DNA from 2 places in the Sphingomonas sp. PAMC 26617 genome. Region 2 is predicted to be linked to the other one. Evidence: riboswitches for the same ligand, from Rfam matches in the RefSeq annotation. Region 2 holds a riboswitch; the other holds the start of a gene.
What was found. Region 2 has a riboswitch for glycine ahead of RH91_RS09140 (L-serine ammonia-lyase). Riboswitches for the same ligand answer to the same signal wherever they lie in the genome.
Positions count from the first base shown of each region.

Region 1: it holds a riboswitch for glycine, as region 2 does, so the genes downstream of both, gcvT (glycine cleavage system aminomethyltransferase GcvT) here and RH91_RS09140 (L-serine ammonia-lyase) in region 2, are expected to answer to the same signal.

Region 1 is NZ_JH594425.1:4,107,800-4,111,056, reverse strand. It holds gene ispH (4-hydroxy-3-methylbut-2-enyl diphosphate reductase) at 1-87, opposite strand, end outside; gene RH91_RS18340 (hypothetical protein) at 206-862, shown strand; glycine riboswitch at 928-1,019, shown strand; glycine riboswitch at 1,020-1,125, shown strand; gene gcvT (glycine cleavage system aminomethyltransferase GcvT) at 1,182-2,354, shown strand; gene gcvH (glycine cleavage system protein GcvH) at 2,354-2,725, shown strand; gene gcvPA (aminomethyl-transferring glycine dehydrogenase subunit GcvPA) at 2,847-3,257, shown strand, end outside.
Region 2 is NZ_JH594425.1:2,071,409-2,074,665, reverse strand. It holds gene RH91_RS09150 (sensor histidine kinase) at 1-71, opposite strand, end outside; gene RH91_RS09145 (helix-turn-helix transcriptional regulator) at 349-1,125, shown strand; glycine riboswitch at 1,494-1,581, shown strand; gene RH91_RS09140 (L-serine ammonia-lyase) at 1,691-3,073, shown strand.

The DNA of each region.
Region 1 (3,257 bases), 2.0 Mb from region 2:
CTGGATCGCGCGATCGACCCCTGCGCAAAATCCGCGGGGGGCGGCGATGACCAGCTCGAGTGGCGGCTTTTCGACGGGGATACTCATGCTGGCCCAAGCCTACGCGATTGCTTGCGTGCGCGAAAGCCGCTTCCTATGAAGCGGGACGTCCGCGCGCTCTCCTATCGGTTGCGGATTCCTTTTGCATGATAAGGTGCGTGCCCCCGTGACCATCCGGAAATCAGCCATTGCCGCCCTCGCGACCAGCGCGTGCGGTGCGCTTCTGCTCGGCGGGTGCGCCCATACCGGAGAACTCGATGCGTCCGGCGGCATCACTGCGGTGCGCAACGCCTGCCCGAGCGTCGGCGTGCCCGCCGCGACCGGCGACGTCACGCTGTTCGATCCGCCCGCGAGCCGCGATGCGACCGCGCTCGACATGACCGCGGTGCTGACCAACGTCCGCTCGACCTGCGACGATTCGGGCAGCGACGTGCTGACCAAGCTGACCTTCTCGGTCGAGGGGCGCCGCGTGCGCACCGATGGGCCACGCGACGTGACGCTGCCGTATTTCGTGACGGTGGTGCAGGGCGGCACCGCGGTCGTCGCGAAGCGTGTCGGGCGCGTGACGCTGCATTTCGATGCGGGGCAGGCGCGCGCGGCGGTGCAGGGCATGGGCGAGGCGACCGTGTCGCGCGCCGCCGCGACTCTGCCCGACGATGTTCGCAAGAAGCTGACCGAGAAGCGCAAGGCGGGCGACGAAGACGCCGCGACTGACCCGCTGACCCGTCCGGAAATCCGCCAGGCGGTGCTCCGCGCGAGCTTCGAGGCGCTGGTCGGCTTCCAGCTGACCGACGAACAGCTCAAATATAACGCGACGCGCTGAGCCTTCTCGTTGACTTGCCTGTTGCGGCGCGGCAAACCGGCCGCGTCGTTGACGGGCAACCGTCAAGGGTACGCGCGGGAGAGCGTCCGGGGCAACTCGGACCGCCGAAGGAGCAACCGCCCCGGAATCTCTCAGGCAACCGGACCGCGCGGATCGACTCGACACTCTGGAAAGCGCGCTGCCCTGTGGGCGAGCGCCACCGAAGGGGTAAGCGGACCATGTGGTTCCGTGAAAGCTCTCAGGTTCCGTGACAGAGGGGGCGGCACATCACGGCGTTCCGGCGCCATGGCGCGCCGTTGACCTCTTGCGGAAGACCAACATGAGCGACCTCGACCCTTACGAGACCGAAGCCGACGAGATTGCCATCGAGCAATTGCCGCTCGATGCGTGGCATCGCGCGCGGGGTGGCCGGATGGTGCCGTTCGCGGGCTACGAAATGCCCGTCCAATATGAAGGCATCATGGCCGAGCATCTGTGGGTGCGCGAATCGGCCGGGCTGTTCGACGTCAGCCACATGGGCCAGCTGCTGTTCCGCTCGGAAGAGGGCGCAGACGTTGTCGCGGCGCTGGAAGCGGTACTGCCGGCTGATGTCGCCGGGCTGGGGCAAGGCAAGCAGCGCTATTCGCTGCTGCTGTCGGAGGATGGCGGCATCCTCGATGACCTGATGTTCACGCATCTGCCGGATGCCAACCCGTTCGACATCCAGGGCTATTACATGGTCGTCAACGGTGCGACCAAGATCGACGATATCGCGCATCTGCTCGAATATCTTCCCGACGGGATCGCGCTCAACCATATGGAAGACCAGGCGCTGCTCGCGTTGCAGGGGCCCAAGGCGGTCGATGCGCTCGCGCGGCTGGTGCCGGGCGTCGAAGCGCTGGTGTTCATGACCGCAGGCGCGTTCGAGTGGAACGGCGTGCCGCTGTGGATCAGCCGCTCGGGCTATACCGGCGAGGACGGGTTCGAGATTTCGGTCCCTGCCGAAAACGTCGAGGCGCTTGCCGATGCGCTGACCGCGGAGCCCGAGGTCAAGCCGATCGGTCTTGGCGCGCGTGATTCGCTGCGGCTCGAGGCGGGCTTGCCGCTGTACGGTCATGATCTCGACCCCGAGACGACCCCGGTTCAGGCGGACCTCGGTTTCGCTTTGTCGAAGCGCCGCCGCGAGGCGGGCGACTTCATGGGCGCACCGCGCATTCTCGCCGAGCGCGAGTCGGGCGCGATCATCAAGCGTGTCGGCCTGCTGGTCGAAGGGCGCCAGCCGGTGCGCGAAGGCGCGGCAGTGCTCGACGATCAGGGCTCGGAAGTCGGCCGCGTCACCTCGGGCGGGTTCGCGCCGAGCGTCGGTGCGCCGATCGCCATGGCTTATGTCCCGACCGCGCTGGCGGTTGCGGGCACCACGATTCAACTCGCGCAGCGCGGCAAGGTCCATCAGGCGACCGTCACCGCAATGCCGTTCATTCCCCACCGCTATGTCCGCGCAGGAGGCAAGTGATGAGCCGTTATTTTACCGAAGATCATGAATGGGTTGATGTCGATGGTGACGTCGGCGTCGTCGGCATTACCGAATATGCGCAGAGCCAGCTTGGCGACATCGTATTCGTCGACGTGCCCGAAGAGGGCAAGGAATTCGCCAAGGGCGACGAAGCCGCGGTGGTCGAATCGGTCAAGGCCGCGTCCGACGTCTATTCGCCGGTGTCCGGCACGGTGATCGAGGGCAACGCCGCGCTCGGCGACACGCCCGGGCTCGTCAACGAGGATCCCGAAGCAGAGGGCTGGTTCTTCAAGCTGACGCTGAGCGACACCGACGAGCTCAACGCGCTGATGGACGAGATTGCTTACAAGGCGTTCGTCGAGAAGCTGTGATCTGAACTGACCCCTTCCCTTGAGGGGAGGGGTTGGGGTGGGGCCTCTCCGCGGGCGCTCCACTCGTGGCACGGCCCCACCCCCGGCCCCTCCCCTGAACGGGAGGGGAGGAGTATAATAGATGCGCTATCTCCCCCTGACCCAGCCTGACCGCGATGCGATGCTCGGCGTGATCGGCGTGGCGACGATCGACGATCTGTTCGTCGACGTGCCCGAAGCCGCGCGGCTCGACGGACCGATTCACGGCCTGCCGATGCACGCCAGCGAAATGGCGGTCGAACGGCACATGACCGCCCTCGCGCGCAAGAACCTGACCGCGGGGGAAGCGCCGTTCTTCCTCGGCTGCGGCGCGTACAAGCATCATGTCCCCGCCTCGGTCGATCACCTGATCCAGCGTGGCGAGTTCCTCACCGCCTATACGCCGTACCAGCCCGAGATCGCGCAGGGCACGCTGCAGATGCTGTTCGAGTTCCAGACGCAGGTCGCGCGGCTGCTCGGCACGGATGTGGCGAACGCGTCGATGTACGACGGC
Region 2 (3,257 bases):
GTGAGCCAGACGAAGACGCCCTGCCGCGACGGCAAAGGGGCTTCATCGAGCATCAGCCAAAGCCGCCGCATCCCTGCCCTTTCCGGTTCCTGAAACGAACCGTCCGAACAATACCACGGGTTGCCGTAACGTCAAAGTGGGGATGAACGTGGGGTGAACGGCTTACGCCAATGTGATTATAACGCTTGCGTAGAGACCGCTGCCGACAGCCCCCGGGATGCGCGTTTCGTCCTCGATCAATGCCCCGCGCGCGCGGCTCTCGTGCGTCAAATCGATGACGTACCAAAGTCGGTCGCGCGCATCCTTAACGCCGTATTAGTACTGTATTGCTGGTAAACCCCGGATGCTATGTCATTCGATTGGGGTAACAGTGACCGTAATGGGGGTCGGCAGTCGTACCTGTCCGACAAGAAATCTTCCATCGCGACATATCCCCTAAAACACGGAATCGGCACGGTATGTTCGGTTTCGCGGTTGTGTAAAGGGCGTACCATGTCGATAGCTTTACTGGAATTTCGCCAAGAACATTCGAACATCATGTTCCTGCCTGATCCGGTAGAGCCATCGGCTACTCCCGATATTGGTAAATATTCGTTCGATCAGCAGATGCGCCTGCTGCGCAGGCCACCGGTGCAGGGGACGCTGGCAGAGACCGTCTTGTCGATCGAGAACGACACGTTGCGGTTCCGGAATCGTCAGGTCGGGCAGCGGGTCGACGAGGTTCTTTCTCTCGTCCAGTCCAGTCCGCTCGCGGGTGCGCATACGACACTGGTCTTCACACAGCCACGGCCGTTCAAGCTTCCGATACTCTTGCGCCTGCGCGCGGAACGGACCGAGCAACGCACCGTCGCCGCGACTCTCACGATCGTCGATCTGGAACGACGCCACCACCTTCCCGAAACGTTGCTGCAACTGACCTTCGGGCTGACCAGGGCCGAAGCGACGCTGGCATCCGCGCTGGCCGGGGGCGAGACGTTGCAGGAAATCGCCGAACGGACCAACGTCCGCATGCCGACGCTGCGGACCCAGCTTGCCAACGTGCTCGCCAAGACCGGCACCGCGCGGCAACCGCAGTTGATTTGTCTCCTCAGCAAGATCGCCATGCTGACGGGGGAAGATTGGTGAGGCCATGCGCCGGGCACGGCATGTGCCGCATCGCGCGACGTTCGCGGTACGTAGTAGTGCTGTATTGGCTTTGAAACGGCTCGAATTATTCAGCGGTGGTGAGCATTAATTGCCACGTTTGCGACCCAACTGTTCGCGCCGGTTGCCATCTGCCAATGGCAATCGGTGCGACCTTGCCGACAGACCCGCGCGTGGCGAAGCCAGCCAGGTCTGGTCGTTCACCGCCGTCTTGCGGGCCACGGCTCCGTCTGCGGCGTACCTCGGCGCTTCGGGTAGGTTGGCGTAGGGAACGGCAATCTTCGTACGATCAGAACGTCTTGAAGGCCAATCCGGCTTGACCGCGACCGCTCGGATGACCGATAGCCCGGCGCGTCGATGTGGGAGAGACCGGGGGCATCTCGGCGCCGAAGGAGCAACCGCCCCGGAAACTCTCAGGCAAAAGGACCCCTCGACGTACAACATCTGGAGAGTGACGCAGGTATCGCGTCCGCCGACGGGATAGCGATCTCAGGCACAAGGGACAGAAGGGGCATGCACGGCCGGGCAGGACCGGCGGAAGGACCGCATGCTGCCCGATCTGGCTCTCACTCCACTCGACCGCCCCATCAGTGTCGCTGAGCTCTTCACCATCGGGATCGGACCGTCGAGTTCCCATACGGTGGGACCGATGCGCGCGGCGTTCGATTTCGCGCAACGCGCCCTGGCGCTCAAGGCGGTGCCGACACGCGTCACGTGCGACCTGTACGGCTCGCTTGCGCTGACCGGGCGCGGCCATGCAACGGATACGGCCACGATCCTTGGTCTCGCCGGCTGGGAGCCCGAACGGCTCGATCCCGACGCCGCCCCCGCATTCCTCGCCGGGATACGCACGAGCGGCTATCTGATGCTCGGTGGGATTGCGGCAATCCCTTTCGCCGAAGACGACGTCATCTTCCATCCGCGCGAATTCCTGCCCGAGCATCCCAACGGCATGACGTTCACCACAACCGGTGCCGACGGCAGCGCGCATACCGAAACCTATTTCTCGATCGGCGGCGGTGCGATCCTGCGCAAGGGGGCACCCTGCGCAGCGACCAATCTCGCGGTCCGGCACCCCTTCTCGTCCGGCGCCGACCTGCTGACGATCGGCGATGCGACGAACCTCCATATCGCCGACATCGTCCGTACCAACGAGGAGTCCTGGCGCGCGCCAGCGGAAACCGACGCCTTCCTCGACGCTGTTCGCGCCGCGATGAGCGCCTGCATCGATCGCGGTATCGCGCAGGATGGCGTGCTGCCGGGGGGCCTCAAGGTGCGACGACGCGCCCGCGCGCTGGCGGCAGACCTTACGGGCGAGCGGCCCGGGAGCAATCCCGCCGAAGTGTTCGAATGGGTCAGCCTGTGGGCGCTCGCGGTAAACGAGGAAAATGCGGCAGGGGGTCGCGTGGTGACCGCGCCGACCAACGGCGCGGCGGGCGTGCTGCCCGCCGTGCTCCGCTTTTACGAGACGCTCGTGACGGGAGCGACCGCACACGGTGCGCGGACGTTTCTCCTCACCGCCGCCGCGATCGGCATGCTCTATAAGAAGCGCGCCTCGATCTCCGCGGCGGAGATGGGCTGCCAGGGCGAGGTCGGCGTGGCCTGTTCGATGGCTGCGGGCGCGCTTGCCGCGGTGCTGGGCGGCAGCAACCGCCAGATCGAGAACGCCGCCGAGATCGGGATGGAGCACAATCTCGGGCTGACCTGCGATCCGATCGGGGGACTGGTGCAAATCCCGTGCATCGAACGCAACACGATGGGCGCAGTCAAGGCGATCAATGCGGCGTATCTCGCGATGCGCGGCGACGGCAATCACGTCGTCAGTCTGGATGCGGTCATCGAAACGATGCGGCAGACCGGGGAAGACATGCGCTCGAAGTACAAGGAAACGAGCCTGGGCGGGCTGGCGGTCAACGTCGTCGAATGTTGATCAACGGATCACAGTGCAACGTTGCGGCGCGGAGGACCTGTTCGCGGGCTTGAACGCTTCAAAACCAGCGCCCTGCCATGACGAGAGGACAAAGCCACCGAAGCTATTGACCAAAAGGCGCCGGTCCTCGCACAACCCTATGGTCGGGGTACGGATCCGGCGTCGCATGCAATCCCTGCATGCC